DNA from 4 places in the Streptomyces sp. NBC_00425 genome. Region 3 is predicted to be linked to each of the others. Evidence: riboswitches for the same ligand, from Rfam matches in the RefSeq annotation. Region 3 holds a riboswitch; each other region holds the start of a gene.
The links. Region 3 has a riboswitch for S-adenosylmethionine ahead of thrC (threonine synthase). Riboswitches for the same ligand answer to the same signal wherever they lie in the genome.
Positions count from the first base shown of each region.

Region 1: another riboswitch for S-adenosylmethionine. It lies ahead of OHS82_RS01925 (putative leader peptide); the one in region 3 lies ahead of thrC (threonine synthase).
Region 2: another riboswitch for S-adenosylmethionine. It lies ahead of OHS82_RS30895 (aminotransferase class V-fold PLP-dependent enzyme); the one in region 3 lies ahead of thrC (threonine synthase).
Region 4: another riboswitch for S-adenosylmethionine. It lies ahead of OHS82_RS01875 (amino acid ABC transporter permease); the one in region 3 lies ahead of thrC (threonine synthase).

Region 1 is NZ_CP107928.1:439,909-444,113, reverse strand. It holds gene OHS82_RS01930 (ABC transporter substrate-binding protein) at 1-1,098, opposite strand, end outside; gene OHS82_RS01925 (putative leader peptide) at 1,400-1,516, opposite strand; SAM riboswitch class IV at 1,552-1,666, opposite strand; gene OHS82_RS01920 (DUF1684 domain-containing protein) at 1,755-2,579, opposite strand; gene OHS82_RS01915 (LLM class F420-dependent oxidoreductase) at 2,649-3,569, opposite strand; gene OHS82_RS01910 (NtaA/DmoA family FMN-dependent monooxygenase) at 3,674-4,205, opposite strand, start outside.
Region 2 is NZ_CP107928.1:7,043,194-7,047,398, forward strand. It holds gene qcrB (cytochrome bc1 complex cytochrome b subunit) at 1-592, shown strand, start outside; gene trpD (anthranilate phosphoribosyltransferase) at 739-1,803, shown strand; SAM riboswitch class IV at 1,879-1,995, shown strand; gene OHS82_RS30895 (aminotransferase class V-fold PLP-dependent enzyme) at 2,176-3,540, shown strand; gene OHS82_RS30900 (Lrp/AsnC family transcriptional regulator) at 3,633-3,914, opposite strand; gene OHS82_RS30905 (rhomboid family intramembrane serine protease) at 3,911-4,205, opposite strand, start outside.
Region 3 is NZ_CP107928.1:5,342,347-5,346,551, reverse strand. It holds gene OHS82_RS23145 (MoaD/ThiS family protein) at 130-405, opposite strand; gene thrC (threonine synthase) at 402-1,700, opposite strand; SAM riboswitch class I at 1,719-1,874, opposite strand; gene OHS82_RS23135 (glucosyl-3-phosphoglycerate synthase) at 2,040-2,984, shown strand; gene OHS82_RS23130 (alpha,alpha-trehalose-phosphate synthase (UDP-forming)) at 3,114-4,205, shown strand, end outside.
Region 4 is NZ_CP107928.1:429,091-433,295, reverse strand. It holds gene OHS82_RS01885 (aliphatic sulfonate ABC transporter substrate-binding protein) at 1-293, shown strand, start outside; gene OHS82_RS01880 (LLM class flavin-dependent oxidoreductase) at 290-1,615, shown strand; SAM riboswitch class IV at 2,088-2,196, shown strand; gene OHS82_RS01875 (amino acid ABC transporter permease) at 2,532-3,512, shown strand; gene OHS82_RS01870 (amino acid ABC transporter ATP-binding protein) at 3,509-4,205, shown strand, end outside.

The DNA.
Region 1 (4,205 bases), 4.9 Mb from region 3:
CAGGGACTTCGCCTTGGCCGCGTCGAAGGACAGGTCCGAGGCGAGGTCGGTGTAGTCGGGCGTGGTGTGCGCGAGCACGCTGGTCGCCGCCTGAGTGCCGGTGGGGAATACGGTGTCGGCGATCTGCTGCCGGTCGATGGCGAACAGGATCGCCTGGCGCGCCTTGGCATCCTTGAGGACCGGCCGTGAGTTGTTGAACGCGAGGCCGAACACGACGCCGGGGTTGGCCCGCCGCTGGAGGGTGACCTGACCGCCCCTGAGCGCGGCCTCGTTGGCCCTGCCGACGCTGCTGGTCGCGTCGACCTGGCCGGACTGGAGACTGCCGGCTCGCACCCCCGCTTCCGGTACGACCCTGAAGACCAGCTTGTCCAGGTACGCCTCGCCCTTCTTGGTCCACAGCGAGGAACCCCAGGCGTATCCGGCGCGCTTGGCGAGAGTGAGCGACTGGTTCTGCACGTACTGCTTCAGTACGAAGGGCCCCGACCCGATCACCCCGTCACTGCACTTCTGCTGCGGGGTCTTCTTGACGCTCGCCGACGACTCGATGCCCAGCGAGTGCGTCGAAGTCGCCTGCAGGAACTGGGCGTTGGGCTGGCCGAAGGTCACCTTGACGGTGAGCGGGTCCACCGCGGTGGTGCTCTTGACGCCGCTCAGGTAGCCCTCGGCCAGGGCCCCCAGAGCGCCGAGCTTCGGCACCGCGTCGAAGTTGTCCTTGACCACCTGAGCGGTCAGCTTCGACCCGTCGCTGAAGGTGACGCCCGAGCGTAGATGGAAGGTGAATGTCGTGGTGTCGGAGCTGATGTCCCAGCTCTTCGCCAACCACGGCACGATCTTGCCGGTCCTGGGGTCCTGGTCCGTCAGGGAGTCCACGATCTGGCGCACCGAATAGATGGTCTCGTTGCTGGCGACCTGCTGCGGATCCACGCAGCCGGCGTCCGAGCCCACCGCGAAGGTCAGGGTGCCGCCGGACCCGGGCTGCCCGGTGCCGCTGCCGGCATCGCCGCCACCGGAGCCACAGGCGGTCAGCAGAACACTGGTGGTGACAAGGGCGGCCAGCGCCGCCCACCGGGCGGATCTGACATCGGGAAGTGCATTCACGGAGGGCTTCTCCTACTCGTGTCACCCGGCACGGAAGCCGTACGAGGCATGGCCGGACGTGGGCGTGCGGCCCCGGCCGAGCGACGCCGCCGGTGCCGGGGGAGCGCTGGACAGACAGGGATCAGGGGAAACGGAGCTCAAGAACAGACGGAGCTCAAGAACAGACGGAGCTCAAGAACAGACGGAGCTCAAGAACAGACGGAGCTCACAGACAGACGGAGCTCACAGACAGACGGAGATCAGGCGCAGGCGGGTGCGACGACGGCCGGCGCCGTGCCGCGACCAGCGGCGGGAAGGCCCGTCAGGCCCGACAGAGACAGCTGGCCGAGCGCTTGAGGTCGATGTGGCGCCGACGCGAGAGCCGGGAGAACACGGTGACGCCCGCGAGGCGGGCGCTTGGGGCACCACCGTGCCGCATGTCGGTCCTCCACATGTTCCGGCCCCGGTCACGGGGCCACGCGCTTGCGGAGATCATCGGTGATCCCCGCCGGGCTTTCACCTGGAGCACCCCACCGCGCGGGAGGGTTGCCGGTCAGCGAGCCAGGGCTTGACGCTGACACTCGATGCCGTTCGTGATCGTACGGAGGGTTCTTGTCGTAGGTCAATGCCGGAAAGCGACGCCTTGCAGGGGCAGTTGGACCGGCACCTTGTCGAGCTCAGGAACCGCCGCGCTCGCGGGGGATCTTCAGGCCGGCCTCGACGGACACCGGCAGCCGGTTCTCGGCCGGAGGCAGCGGGCAGGTGGCCAGGTCCGTGTAGGCGCACGGCAGGTTCGCGGCCCGGTTGAAGTCCAGGACGACCGTGCCGTCGGTGGCGGGTGGCTCCAGGGCGAGCGACCGGTTGGCGGCGTAGGTGGTGACTCCGGAGGTCGCGTCGGTGAACAGCACCATCAGCCGGCCCGCACCATGGCCGGGGAACGCGGTCAGGGACAGCTGGCGTCCGTCCAGCTCGAACTCGATCCTGCCCGGAGCGTCGTACACATGCTCAAGACCTTCCACGGCGGCGCCCACGGTGGTCGGTCGTGGCGTGTCGAAGGGGATGTAGCGGCCCGTGACCGCCCAGCGCGGGTCGGGGGCGTAGGCGGGCGTTCCGGTGAAGGCCGTGCGCAGCGGTGCGTCCGGGTGTCGGGGGCGCACGATGTCGTTGCCGCCGCGCTTGGCGACCTCGATGACGGCGTCCCCCCAGACGGCGTCGGCGCCCCCACGCTCGGGAAGGACGCCGAAGCGGTGTTCACCGCGCACCGGCTTTCCGTCGACGACCAGTTCCTCGCCGTCGTCGAGGTCTACGACGACTCCGTCGGGGCCGGTGCGCCACGCACCGGGCGCGTCCGGGAAACGCTGGGGCCGGTCGTCGAGCCAGTGCAGGCCGGTGATCGCCAGGAACCCGTGCGGGTCGGCGAGCCGGGCCTCCTGGGCGCGGTACCACTCCAGCCAACTCTCGGTGAAGGCATGGAAGTCGGTCGCGGTGGCCTCTGTGGTCACGGGTTCTCCTTCGTCACGGGGGTGCAGGGGTGCAGGGGGCCGGTCGGGCCGTCCGCTCTACCGGTGTGCTCAGCGGGCCAGGTCGCCTAGGAGTCGCCAGGTGCGTCGGCGGTGGGCTTCGCCCGCGATCTCGGTGGCCGAGAACACGACCTCGGTGGCGCCGGCGTCGCGGTAACGGCGTACCTCGGCCTCGACGGTCTTCTCGTCCCCGATCACGGCCAGGTCGCCGGCCCGCCGGCCGCCGGAGAGCTCGATGACCCGGGCGTAGGACGGGATCTGTTCGTAGAACGCGAGGTTCTCGGTGGCCGTCGCCCGTACCGCGTCCACGTCGTCGGTGACCACGCCGGGTACCAGGGCCACGATCCTGGGCGCGGGGCGGCCGGCGGCCTCGGCCGCGGCGGTCACGGCGGGCACGATGTGCTCCGCCAGGGCGCGCGGACCCGCCAGGTAGGGCAGGATCCCGTCCGCCAGCTCACCGCTGACCCGCAGCGCCTGCGGCCCCATCGCGGCGACCAGCAAGGGGACGCCGCTCTCGGCACCCGTTACGCGCGCCGAGAGCGGGGTGGTGGCGGTGAGCAGCTCGCCGTGGAAGTCGGCCGTGCCGGTCTCGGTCAACTGCCGCAGGGCGGTGAGGAATTCACGCAGCCGGGCGATGGGGCGTTCGAAGGGCAGGCCGAAGCCCTCCGTCAGCAGTTTCGTGCCCAGGGCCAGACCGAGGTGGTACCGGCCGTGGGTCGCGGCCTGGGCGGTCTGGGCCTGGCTGGAGACCAGCAGCGGGTGGCGGCCGAAGACGGGGATCGCGGAGGTGCCGACCTGCAGTCCGGGCACTTCCCGCCCGACGATCGCCGCGAGCTGGGGTGAGTCCGCACCGAAGGTCTGCCCGAACCAGGCCGACCGCAGGCCGGCGCCGGCGGCCTCCTGGGCCAGTTGCACGGTGGCGTCGACCTGGTTCGGCGCGTCGGACGCGTTGAGCGCTACTCCAACAGTCATGTCAGTCACAACCGGCGTCGGGCGAACCGGCATTCCGGTCCGTGTGTGACAGGTTCTTGTCATTCATGTGTACTCAGTCCTGAGTCGAAGAAGCATCCCGGTGTTCAGCCCGCCTGCCGCCGGTCCCGCGCGGTCCGGTGCGTGAGGGGTCCGCGCAGGCCGAGGTTCTCGCGCAGGGTGGTGCCGGTGTACTCGGTGCGGTAGATGCCGCGTTCCTGCAGTTCCGGGACGAGCAGGTCGACGATGTCGTCGAGGCCGTCGGGGACGAGGAAGGGCGTGACGTTGAAGCCGTCGACCGCGCCGTGCCGCACGAAGTGGGCGAACTTGTCGGCCAGGCCGGACGGAGTGCCGACGTGCCCGCGCTGCGGGCCGAGTGCGATGACGGTCTCGCGCAGCGACCAGCCGTGTGTCTCCGCCTTCGCCCGCCATTCGGCCACGACCGTGCGCGGGTCGGCGATGCGCCGCGCCCCGAAGGAGCCGTCGTTCTCGGCGACGACCGGATCCTCCTCGGGCAGTGGCCCGTCGGCGTCGCGGTCGGACAGGTCGATGCCCCACAGCAGCCCGGCGATCCCCAATGCCGTTGCGGGAGTGACCTGTTGGAACCGTATCCAGCGCTTCTTCTCCTGAGCCTCCTCC
Region 2 (4,205 bases), 1.7 Mb from region 3:
CCTCGCGGCGCTGGCGCTCTACCCGTTCATCGAGTCCTGGATCACCGGCGACAAGCGCGAGCACCACATCCTGGACCGCCCGCGCAACGCGCCGACCCGTACGGCGCTCGGCGTCGCCTGGGTCACGATGTACATGATCACGCTGGTCGGCGGTGGCAACGACCTGTGGGCCACCCACTTCCACCTGTCGATCAACTCGATCACCTGGTTCGTCCGGATCTTCTTCTTCGTCGGACCGGTCCTCGCGTACATCCTCACCAAGCGGATCTGCCTCGGTCTGCAGCGCCGCGACAAGGACAAGGTGCTGCACGGCCGGGAGACCGGCACCATCAAGCGCCTGCCGCACGGTGAGTTCATCGAGATCCACGAGCCGCTCAGCCAGGAGCAGCTGCACACGCTCACGGCGCACGAGCAGTACGAGCCGGCCGCGATCGGCGCCACGGTCGACGACAACGGCGTCGAGCGCAAGGTGACGGGCAAGGAGAAGCTCCGCGCCAAGATCAGCGGAGCGTACTTCGGCGAGGACCAGCAGATCCCGAAGCCCACCGTCGAGGAGTACAAGGAGATCACGAGCGGCCACGGCCACCACTGATCGTCGAGGCGTCGCCACGCCACGGTGAAAGGGCCCCGTCCGGTTGTCGGACGGGGCCCTTTGCCGTGCCCGTCGGCTGGATAGGGTGGGCACACACGTCTTCCACGGCACCCACGGAAGATCCGTACGACACCCAGGAGCGGCTGATGAGCGCTGTGACCCCCGCTGGAGGCGACACCGCGGCGGGCCGTTCCTGGCCCGAGGTGCTGAACGGTCTGCTGTACGGCCGCGACCAAGGCGCGGACGCCACGTTCTGGGCGCTGGACCGGATCATGCGCGGCGAGGCCACCGACGCGCAGATCGCCGGGTTCGTGGTGGCGCTGCGGGCCAAGGGCGAGACCGTCGAGGAGATCAACGGGCTGGTCCGGGCGATGTACGAGCACGCCAACCTGATCGAGGTGCCGGGGCCGACCGTCGACATCGTCGGCACGGGCGGCGACGGCGCGAAGACGGTCAACATCTCCACGATGTCGGCGATCGTCGTGGCCGGTGCGGGCGCCACGGTCGTCAAGCACGGCAACCGGGCCGCGTCCTCCGCGTCCGGCGCCTCGGACGTGCTGGAGAAGCTCGGCGTCAACCTGGAGCTGACCCCGCGCCGGGTGGCCGAGGTGGCGCAGGAGGCCGGGATCACCTTCTGCTTCGCGATCAAGTTCCATCCGGCGCTGCGTCATGTCGGCGCGGCGCGCGGGCAGTTGGGCATCCGCACGGTGTTCAACATCCTCGGCCCGCTGACCAACCCCGCCAAGGTGCGGGCACAGGCCGTCGGCGTCGCCGATCCGCTCATGGCGCCGGTCGTCGCGGGCGTCTTCGCCGAACGCGGCAACTCGTCCCTGGTCTTCCGGGGCGACGACGGCCTCGACGAGCTGACCACGACGGCCACCTCCCGTGTGTGGGTGGTGCGCGACGGCAAGGTCACCGAGGAGACCTTCGACCCGCGGGACGTCGGTCTCGACCTCGTGCCGGTGGAGGCCCTGCGGGGCGGGGACCCCTCGTACAACGCCGAGGTCGCCCGCCGTCTGCTGGAGGGTGAGCGCGGCCCGGTGCGCGACGCCGTCGTGCTGAACTCGGCGGCCGCGCTCGTGGCGCTCGAACCGGGCGGCGGGACGCTGGCCGAGGAGATCCGGGCCGGCATGGCGCGGGCCGCGGAATCACTCGACTCCGGTGCGGCCAAGCGGGCGCTGGAGCGCTGGGTCGCGGCCAGCAACGCCTGACGGCCGTGAGACGCGGTCCCGCCATCCGGACACGGGTTGCGGGACCGTGATCGGCTCGCGTAGGTTCCTGTACCAGGTCATGAGTGACAGTCATGAGGCCCCGGCCGACTGTCCGGCAACCCTCCGTCCGTGGCGGGGTGCCCCGGGTGAAGACCAGGTCGTGGGCAACGAGGTCCACGGCAAGCGCGGATCCCTCGCACTCTTTCGAGTGAGAACGCCAGGGGTCCTGGGTCGTCCGAGGGAGTCTCCTGTGAGCCAGCGAATGCGATAGGGCGTAGAGCCCCGCCTCCGCACCCCCCTTTCACCTTCCTCCGTGCTCGAGCCATGTCCGCTCGCACGGCGGTTCCCCCTTTCCTCTCACGGGAGTTCGCCATGTCCGTCTCCACCGCTGCCGTCACCCGCCCCGTTTGTGCCCCGCTGGACGTTCTGGGCCGGGATGTCACCGTCCCGCTCGTCACCGGCGGCGAGGTCGCCTACGCGGCCCTCGACTACGCGGCCAGCGCCCCCGCCCTCCAGCGCGTCTGGGACGACGTCGCCGCCTACGCCCCGTACTACGGCAGCGTGCACCGCGGCGCCGGCTACCTCTCCCAGCTCTCCACGGACCTCTTCGAGAACGCCCGCAGGACCGTCGCCGAGTTCCTCGACTGCCGCCCCGACGACCAGCTGGTCTTCACCCGCTCGACGACGGACTCCCTGAACCTGCTGGCCCGCGCCCTGCCCGCCGACTGCCAGGTCTTCGTCTTCGAGACCGAGCACCACGCCTCGCTGCTGCCCTGGCAGGACGCCCGGGTCTCCTGCCTCGACGCCCCGCGCACCCCGGGCCAGGCCGTGGAGACCCTGGAGCGGGCCCTCGCCGCCCGGGACCCGCACGGCCCGGCGCTGGTCTGCGTCACCGGCGCCTCGAACGTCACCGGTGAGCTGTGGCCGGTGCGCGAGCTCGCGGCGGCGGCGCACGCCCACGGCGCCCGGATCGTCCTGGACGCCGCCCAGCTGGCCCCGCACCACCCGGTGTCGGTCCAGGACCTCGACGTCGACTGGATCGCGTTCTCCGGCCACAAGCTGTACGCCCCCTTCGGCTCCGGCGTGCTGGCCGGCCGCGCGGACTGGCTGGTCGCGGCGGACCCGTACCTCGCGGGCGGCGGCGCGAGCCGCAAGGTCACCCGGCGCGAGGACGGGGGAGTGGACGTGGAGTGGCACGAGAGCGCGGCCCGCCACGAGGCCGGCTCCCCGAACGTGATCGGCGCCTACTCCATCGCGTCGGCCTGCAAGGCCCTCACCGAGGCCGGCTTCGACGCCCTGGTCGCACGGGAGCGGCACCTGATCGAGAAGGTGCGCACCGGCCTCGCGGAGGTCCCGGAGGTCCGGGTCCTGTCCCTCTTCGGCGACGACGCCCCGCGCGTCGGCGTGATCTCCTTCGTCGTCGAGGGCTGGAACAGCTCCCACTTCGCCGCGGCCCTGTCCGCCGAGTACGGCATCGGCGTCCGCGACGGCCTCTTCTGCGCCCACCCCCTGGTCCGCACCCTCCTGGGCGGCGCCCCCGAGGCGCAGGGCGAGTGCGGCGCCCCCGACGCGGCTCCGGGCGAGAGGTCCCTCAACGCCATCCGGGTGAGCTTCGGCGCGGGCACCCCCGACGAGCACGTCGAACGCTTCGTGACCGCGGTCCGCGAGCTGGTGACCGACGGCGCGAAGTGGCGGTACCGCACGGAGGACGGCCGCTGCGTCCCGGCGGTGGACTGACCCCGCCGACCACGCGGCGCCCCTGCGTCCCGGTGGGGAAACCCCCTCAGGGGCGCGGGGAGCTGCGCGGCCGGGCGCCCGACCCGCGGAGTCTACGAGTCCAGGCCGATGGCGAACGCCGCCTCGAGGTCGTGCTGCGAGTACGTGCGGAACGCGACGTGGGTGTCCGTCCCCTCGACCCCGGGGATCTTGCTGATGCTGCCCGGGATGACCTCGGCGAGGTCCTCGTGCTGCTTCACCCGGACCATCGCGATGAGGTCGTAGGTCCCCGTCACGGAGAAGACCTCGCTCACGGACTCCAGCGAGGCGATCCGCTCGGCGATCTCGGGGATCCGGTCCACGCTGGTCTTGATGAGGACGATCGCGGTGATCACGGCTGGTTCTCTCCCTCGGAGGCCGGAGCTGGGGCGGCCCTCACTCTAGCCGCCCGCCTGTCGCCGGCCGCCGCCCTTCCCGGGCGGCCCGGCGGACCCTTCCCGATCCCGAAACGCGCCCACGCGTAGAGGAGCCCCAGGCCGAAGCCCACCAGGTGCGCCAGATAGGCCACCCCCGGGCCCCTGGGCGCCTGTCCCGCCGCCATCCACTGCACGGCCGCCCAGAAGGGCAGCACGACCCACGCCGGGAAGCGCAGCGGCAGGAAGAACAGGAACGGAAGGAGGCTGGTG
Region 3 (4,205 bases):
GTTCCCCAACTGTACCGCGCTCAACCACTCTGAATTGCCCCCTCCGCTTCTATCGCGGAGAGGGCAATTCGATGAACTCTCGGTAATCGCTGTTACCGACGGTTACTACCGGCGGGTACTGACCAGCGGTCAGCCACCTGCGACGGCCGGAATGATCGAGATGCCGGCGCCGGCCGGAGTCGCCGTCTCGAGACCCTGCTCGAAACGGACGTCGTCGTCGTTCACGTACACGTTGACGAACCGGCGCAGCTTGCCCTGGTCGTCCAGGACGCGCGCGGCGATGCCGGTGTGGTTCTTCTCCAGGTCGGAGATGACCTCGCCGAGGGTCGCGCCCTCGGCCGAGACCTCGGCCCGGCCGCCGGTGTAGGTGCGCAGGATGGTCGGGATGCGAACAGTGACGCTCATGATGCGAGGCCAGCCTCTCGGAAAGAGTCCAGGTTCGGGCGGATGGTCGCGGTGAGTCCGGTGCCGGCCACCGCGTCCAGGGTCTTCAGGCCGTCGCCGGTGTTCAGGACGACGGTGGTCTTCGTCGGGTCCAGCAGACCGTTCTCGATCAACTTCTTCGTCACGCCCACGGTCACGCCGCCTGCCGTCTCCGCGAAGATGCCCTCGGTGCGCGCCAGCAGCTTGATCGCGTCGACGACCTGCTCGTCGTTCACGTCCTCCACCGCGCCGCCGGTCCGCCGCGCGATGTCGAGGACGTACGGGCCGTCCGCCGGGTTGCCGATGGCCAGCGACTTGGCGATGGTGTTCGGCTTCTGGGGGCGGACCACGTCGTGCCCGGCCTTGTAGGCGACGGACACCGGGGAGCAGCCCTCCGCCTGCGCGCCGAAGATCTTGTACGGCCTGTCCTCGACCAGCCCGAGCTTGATCAGCTCCTGCAGGCCCTTGTCGATCTTCGTGAGCTGGGAGCCGGACGCGATGGGCACCACCAGCTGGTCGGGCAGCTGCCAGCCGAGCTGCTCGCAGATCTCGTACGCCAGCGTCTTCGAGCCCTCGGCGTAGTACGGCCGCAGGTTGACGTTGACGAAGCCCCAGCCCTCGCCCGCCGGGTCGCCGATGAGCTCGGAGCAGAAGCGGTTGACGTCGTCGTAGTTGCCCTCGATGCCGACGAGCTCGCCGCCGTAGATCGCGGCCATGACGACCTTGCCCTGCTCCAGGTCGTGCGGGATGAACACGCACGAGCGGAACCCGGCGCGGGCCGCGGCGGCGCCCACGGCGCCGGCCAGGTTGCCGGTGGAGGAGCAGGAGAGCGTGGTGAAGCCGAACGCGCGGGCGGCCTCGATGGCCTGGGCGACGACCCGGTCCTTGAAGGAGTGGGTCGGGTTGCCGGAGTCGTCCTTGACGAAGAGCCTGCCGACGTCGACGCCCAGCTCGCGGGCGAGGTTGTCGGCCTGCACGAGCTTGGTCCAGCCGGGGTTGATGTTCGGCTTGTCGGCCACGTCCGCCGGGACCGGCAGCAGCGGCGCGTAGCGCCAGATGTTCGCGGGTCCCGCCTCGATGCGCCCCCGCAGCTTCTCCGTGTCGTAGGAGGAGAAGTCGTACGCGATCTCGAGCGGGCCGAAACACTCCTCGCACGCGAAGACCGGACCGAGGGGGACGCGGTGGCCGCACTCGCGGCAGCTCAACGCGGTGGCCGGACCGAGGTCGACAGCGGGGGTCGTGGAGTCCGTGGTGCTTGCAACAGTCTGCGCAGCCATGTGAGGCGAGGCCCTTTCTCCTCATCTTCCTCACGACGCACTTCGCCGTGAGACGGATTTGGCACCTTCCCGAGCCGGGAGCCTCGCTGAACGATCAACACTGATCTACGAGAACCGACTGGAGGGTTGCCGGGGCTTCATCGGGCCGTGTCCCTCTGCCCCTCTGGATGAGCGGTATTCGGTTGTTGATCTGTGTACGCCGACGACCCTGACATGCGATGGTCACCCGCGTTGTTCAAGACTGTAACCGAAGGCCAGGACAGTTGAGATAGTCGTCCGAACCGCGAGATGGATCACGCAGGACCGTACTCGCCGAGAGAACGCAGAGGAGCCGCCGACGTGCTGGAAGAAGTCGAGCGCTGGCTGAGCACCCGTTCCTGGTCCCTGACGGACCGCCCACTGCACCGGATTCTCGCCGCCAAACAGCGCACGGGCCAGTCGGTGAGCGTCGTGCTGCCCGCGCTCAACGAGGAGGAGACGGTCGGCGAGATCGTCGCCGTGATCCGCCACGACCTCATGCAGCAGGTCCCGCTCGTCGACGAGATCGTCGTCGTCGACTCCGGATCGACCGACCGCACGTCCGAGGTCGCCGCGGCGGCGGGCGCGCGTGTCGTCCACCGCGACGAGATACTCCCCCGCCTGCCCGCCGTGCCCGGCAAGGGCGAGGTGCTGTGGCGTTCGCTGCTGGTCACCCGCGGGGACGTGGTCTGCTTCATCGACGCCGACCTGCGGGAGTTCTCCTCCGACTTCGTCTCGGGGATCGTCGGCCCGCTGCTCACCGATCCGGGCGTGGACCTGGTCAAGGCCATGTACGACCGTCCGCTGGGCGCCGCGGCCGGTCAGGGCGGACGGGTCACCGAGCTGATGGCCCGCCCCCTGCTCAACATGCACTGGCCGCAGCTCGCCGGGTTCGTGCAGCCGCTCGGCGGCGAGTACGCGGCCCGCCGGAGCCTGCTGGAGCAGCTGCCCTTCCCCGTGGGGTACGGCGTGGAACTGGGCATGCTGGTCGACGCCCTGCACCTGGTGGGCCTCGACGCCCTCGCCCAGGTCGACGTCGGCGTGCGCAAGCACCGTCACCAGGACGGTCAGGCGCTGGGCCGGATGGCGGCGGCGATCTACCGCACCGCCCAGCTGCGGCTGGCCCGCGGCCATCTCGTCCGCCCCGCCCTCACCCAGTTCGAGCGCGGCCCGGACGGCTTCGAGCCGCACACCTACTCCGTCGACACGGAGGAACGCCCCCCGATGACGGACATCGCGGAGTACGCGCGACGCAGGGTGGCCTGAGCACGACGCACCCGGTCTCGTGCGCAGGGCGGCGGCAGCGGCGACACGGCCGGATACGGCCGGATACGACCCCTCCACGCAGCGCGACCGTACGTTTGAGCGTTTACAGAGCGGGCTAGGTTGAGGCGTATGGCTTCCACGCACGACACGTCTGCCGCCCGGGGTGCCGAGGTGCTGGTCGCGTCCAACCGCGGTCCGGTCTCCTACGAGGTACGCGAGGACGGCTCGCTGCACGCCAAACGCGGCGGCGGCGGACTGGTCTCCGGCCTGTCGGCCATCGGACCCGACGCGGGCGCCCTCTGGGTGTGCTCGGCGCTCTCCGACGGCGACCGCGAGGCGGTCCGGCGCGGGGTCGGCGAGGAGGGCGTGCGCATGCTGCCCGTCCCCGCCGACGTGCACGCCGACGCGTACAACGGCATCGCCAACTCGGTGCTCTGGTTCGTCCACCACCTGCTGTACCAGACCCCGCTGGAGCCGGTCTTCGACGCGGAGTTCCGCCGCCAGTGGGCCTCGTACGAGACGTACAACCGGGCCTTCGCCGAGGCGCTCGCGCAGGAGGCGGCGGACGGCGCGGCCGTGCTGGTCCAGGACTACCACCTGTGCCTCGTCCCCGGCATGCTCCGCGAACTCCGTCCCGACCTGCGGATCGGGCACTTCTCGCACACGCCCTGGGCGCCCACGGACTACTTCGCCCTGCTCCCGCGGGACATCCGTGAGCAGCTGCTGCGAGGCATGCTCGGAGCGGACCGGCTGGGCTTCCTCACCCGGCGCTGGGCGGACGCCTTCACCGCGTGCTGCGAGCAGTCCACCGGGGGCCTGGGCGGCACCGAGGTGGGCGTGCACGGGCTCGGCGCGGACGCAGACTTCCTGCGCGAGCGCTCGCACCGGCCGGACGTCGAGGAGCGCATGGCGTCCCTGCGCGAGGAGATCGGCGAGGGGCGCAAGGCGATCGTCCGCGTGGACCGCACCGAGCTGTCCAAGAACATCGTGCGCGGGCTCCTGGCCTACCGGCAGCTGCTCGACGACCACCCGCAGTGGCGCGAACGCGTCGTCCACGTGGCCTTCGCCTACCCCTCCCGCCAGGACCTCGCCGTCTACCGGGACTACATGGCCGAGGTGCAGCGCCTGACGGACGAGATCAACGCCGGCTACGGCACGCCCGGCTGGACCCCGGTGCTGCTGAACCTCAAGGACGACTTCGCCCGCTCCCTGGCCGCCTAC
Region 4 (4,205 bases), 4.9 Mb from region 3:
ACGTCCTGAAGAGGCTGTCACGGGAGTTCGCCTGGGGTGTCAAGAACCCCGACAAGTACGCGCAGGCGCTCTCGAAGGAGCAGGGCATCCCACTGGCCGACGCCAAGGCGTCCCTGGCCGCCTACTCGAACCGGGTGACTCCGGTGGAGCAGTCGGACATCGAGCTGGAGCAGAAGCTCGCCGACGCCTTCCTGGAGGCGGGTCAGATCACCAAGAAGGTCGACGTCAAGTCGATCACCGACAACCTCCTCCCGGCCGGTTACGACAGCTCCCAGCTGAAGGTGACCCCATGAGCGCGCCACGGCGGCTCCACCTCAACGCCTTCCTCATGGAGGCGGGCCACCACGAGGCGGCGTGGCGCCTCCAGCACAGCAATCCCCGGGCGGACTTCGACCTGCGGCACTGGATCGAGCTGGCGCAGCTGGCCGAGAGCGCCAAGTTCGACTCGCTGTTCCTCGCGGACGGCCCCGCCCTCATCGGCACCGGCGAGTTCCGGCCGCCGGGCCAGCTCGAGCCGCTGACCCTGCTGACCGCGCTGTCCCAGGCGACGAGCAGGATCGGCCTCATCGCTACCGTGTCGTCGACGTACAACGAGCCGTACAACCTCGCCCGTCGGCTCGCCTCCGTCGACCACGTCAGCGGCGGCCGGGCCGGCTGGAACATCGTCACTTCGGCAGGGGCGGACGAGGCAGCCAACTTCGGCCTCGACAACCGCCCAGGCCACGCCGAACGCTACGCCAGGGCCGACGAGTTCCTGAAGGTCGCCAAGGCGCTGTGGGACAGTTGGGAGTCCGAGGCCGTCGTCGCGGACAGGACCACCGGACGCTACGCCCACCCCGAGCGGCTGCACCGGCTCGGCCACCAGGGCAGGTACTTCAAGGTGGCAGGCCCGCTCAACGTCGAGCGCCCGCCGCAGGGTTACCCGCTGCTCGTCCAGGCCGGCTCCTCGGAGGACGGCAAGGACTTCGCGGCCCGCCACGCCGAGGCCATCTTCACCGCCCACACCACGTACGAGCGCGCGGCCGCCTTCTACGCCGACATCAAGGCACGGACCAGGGCCGCGGGCCGCGACCCGCAGGGCGTGATCGTCCTGCCCGGCATCGTCCCGTACATCGGGTCGACCGAGGAGGAGGCCCGGGCGCTTGCGCGGCAGTTCGACGAGCTGCGCGTCCCGGAGTACGGGCTGCGCCAGCTGGCTGCCGTGTTCGAGACCGAGCCCTCGGCCTTCGCGCTCGACGAGCCCCTGCCGGAGTTCATCCTCGCCAGGCCGCAGCTGGAAGGCTCGCAGAGCCGCTCCGACCTGATCATCGATCTCGCGGTGCGCGAGCAGCTGACGGTCCGGCAGATCATCTCCCGGCTCGGCGGCGGGCGCGGCCACTTCGAGTTCGTCGGCACGCCCGAGCAGATCGCGCAGACCATCATCGCCTGGTTCGAGGGTGGTGCCGCGGACGGGTTCAACATCATGGCTCCCGCCCTGCCGTCGGGCCTCGCAGCCTTCGTCGAGCACGTACTGCCGATCCTGCGCGGCAAGGGGCTGTTCCGCGAGGAGTACGAAGGCACGACACTGCGCGAGCACTACGGGCTCCCGGTCCCGGCGAACCAGTTCCATGGCTGACCCGCTCGCGACTCCCGCCGCTTTCCGGAGCGGCGGGAGTCCGCCCGCGTGGCGGGTCGAGGGCTCCGCAAAACCGACGAAGACGGCTTCACCGCGGTGGCCGGGCTCGATCTGGGGACACCGGACGGCGTTCCGGTGACCGTGCGACAGGACAGATGCCAGACCTGGTTCCAGCGCGAGGCGTACTGCCCGACGGACGCGCTGCTCATCGGCACGTCAACCCGTGCCGACTCGTCCGGCGCCACCGTCGCCGCGTCCCGACGACCGACGTCGAGTCGTGGGTCGTACTGGTCCGACTCGACACCGTGCACCGCAGCCACCCGGACGCCGCCGCCTCGTCGCCCGACCGGCCTTCGGGCGGCCGCCTCGACCTCGGCGGCATCGAACGCCGCCACCGCACTCGCCGGCCTTTCCACCTGTTGGACCGGCGTTGACAAATGTTCGGGCCGTTGTCTTAACTACCGTCCAGAAAGGTCATGAGCGTCAGCGACAAGCCCTGGCTTGCTGACCGGCAACCCTCCCACCGCGGTGGGGTGCCCCAGGTGACGACCCGGCCGATGAAGTTTCGGTAAGCGCGAGGCCCCTGGGGCCGGAACAGTGACGGTGACACCATGTACGCAGCTCCCAGGACGGCCGCACGCCGCTCCCAGGGCTGCGTGCCGTCGTACGCGAACCTGTTCGTCGCCGACCGGGCCGTCGACCTTCTCCGCGTGAGCAGCGCACTGTGTACCGCACCGGGCCGTGCCCGCTGTCGGGGCTGACACCTCCCCGCAGCCCCCGCAGCCCCCGCACTTCCTGACGAACACCGCGCCCACGGTGTGCCGTTGTCCTTCCTGCCCCCCGGTACCCCCGCCGTCGTGTGCGCCGCCGCATGCCGCCGTGCTTCCGGGATGTTCCCACCCAGCCGGAGCCCATCATGAGTGAACCCCCTGGTGCCACCGTCACCCTCGCCGAGACGACGATCACCGACGATCCGTCAAAGTCCCTCATTGCACAGCGAGTTCGTCCGCTGCGGAGGCCAGGCCGTTGGATCGTCACCTCGGTCGTCCTGGTCCTGATCGCTCAGTTCGTGCACGGACTGGTCACCAACCCCTTCTACCAGTGGGACCGCTGGGGGTACTGGTTCCTGCGGCCGACCATCCTCGACGGACTGGTCATCACGCTCGAAGTCACCGCCTACAGCGCGGTGCTGGGCCTTGTCGGCGGCATCGTGCTCGCACTGGGCCGGCTCTCGAAGAGCCCGGTGCTGCGCGCGGCCAGCTGGACCTACGTCTGGGCGCTGCGTTCCATCCCGCTCATCGTCGTGCTGATCTTCCTCTACAACTTCAGCGCCCTGTACGCGACATTGAGCGTCGGCATCCCTTTCGGCCCGGCCTTCTTCTCCTTCGACGAGTCGAGACTGGCCACCGACATGGTCGTCGCCGTCATAGGCCTCAGTCTCAACGAGGCCGCCTATGCGGCCGAGGTGGTCCGCGGCGGCATCCTCTCCGTCGACCAGGGGCAGCACGAGGCGGCCGCGGCGCTCGGCCTGCCCAAGGGCTACCAGTTCCGCAGGATCGTCTTCCCGCAGGCGCTGCGCTCGATCATCCCGAACTACGTCAACCAGCTCATCGGCCTCATCAAGGGCACCTCGCTGGTCTTCTACGTCTCCCTGCTCGACCTGTTCGGCTCCGCGCAGACCATGGGCTCCACCTACCCCGGCGACACCGTGCCGCTGCTGCTGGTCGTCACCGTCTGGTACCTGATCCTGACCAGCGTCGTCTCCGTCGTCCAGTTCTACGTCGAGCGGCACTACGCCCGCGGTGCCACCCGCAGCCTGCCGCCGACGCCGCTGCAGAAGCTCCGCACCGGTCTGACCGACCTGCGGGCCCGTATCCGCCGGGAGGCCGCCGTATGACCGCCGAAACGCTCGAAGCCCTGGCGGACGTCGAGCCCGCCACCGTCGAGGTGCACAACGTGCACAAGTGGTACGGCGCCCACCGGGTACTGGACGGCGTCGACCTGACCGTCCGCCCCGGCGAGGTCACCGTCATCCTGGGCCCTTCCGGCTCCGGCAAGTCCACCCTGCTGCGGGTCATCAACCACCTGGAGAAGCCCGAGATCGGCCACGTCAGCATCAACGGCGAGCTGATCGGCGTGAAGCGGCACGGCGACCGAAGGCAGACGGGGGTCCCCCCGGCCCAAGGCCGGGGGAGGCTGAAGGAGCTGAGCGAGCGGGCCATCCTCACCCAGCGCGGCCGGATCGGCTTCGTCTTCCAGAACTTCAACCTGTTCCCCCACCTGACCGTTCTGGACAACGTGGCCGCCGCCCCGGTCGCCACGGGGAGGCTCTCCAAGTCGGAGGCCCAGAAACTCGCCCGCGAACTCCTCGACCGGGTCGGCCTCGCCGACAGGACCGGCGCCTACCCGCGCCAGCTGTCCGGCGGCCAGCAGCAGCGCGTCGCCATCGCCCGCGCACTCGCCCTCCGTCCGGGTGTGATCCTCTTCGACGAACCCACCTCCGCCCTGGACCCCGAACTCGTCGGCGAGGTCCTCGCCGTCATCAAGGACCTGGCGACCAGCGGCACCACCCTCGTCATCGTCACCCACG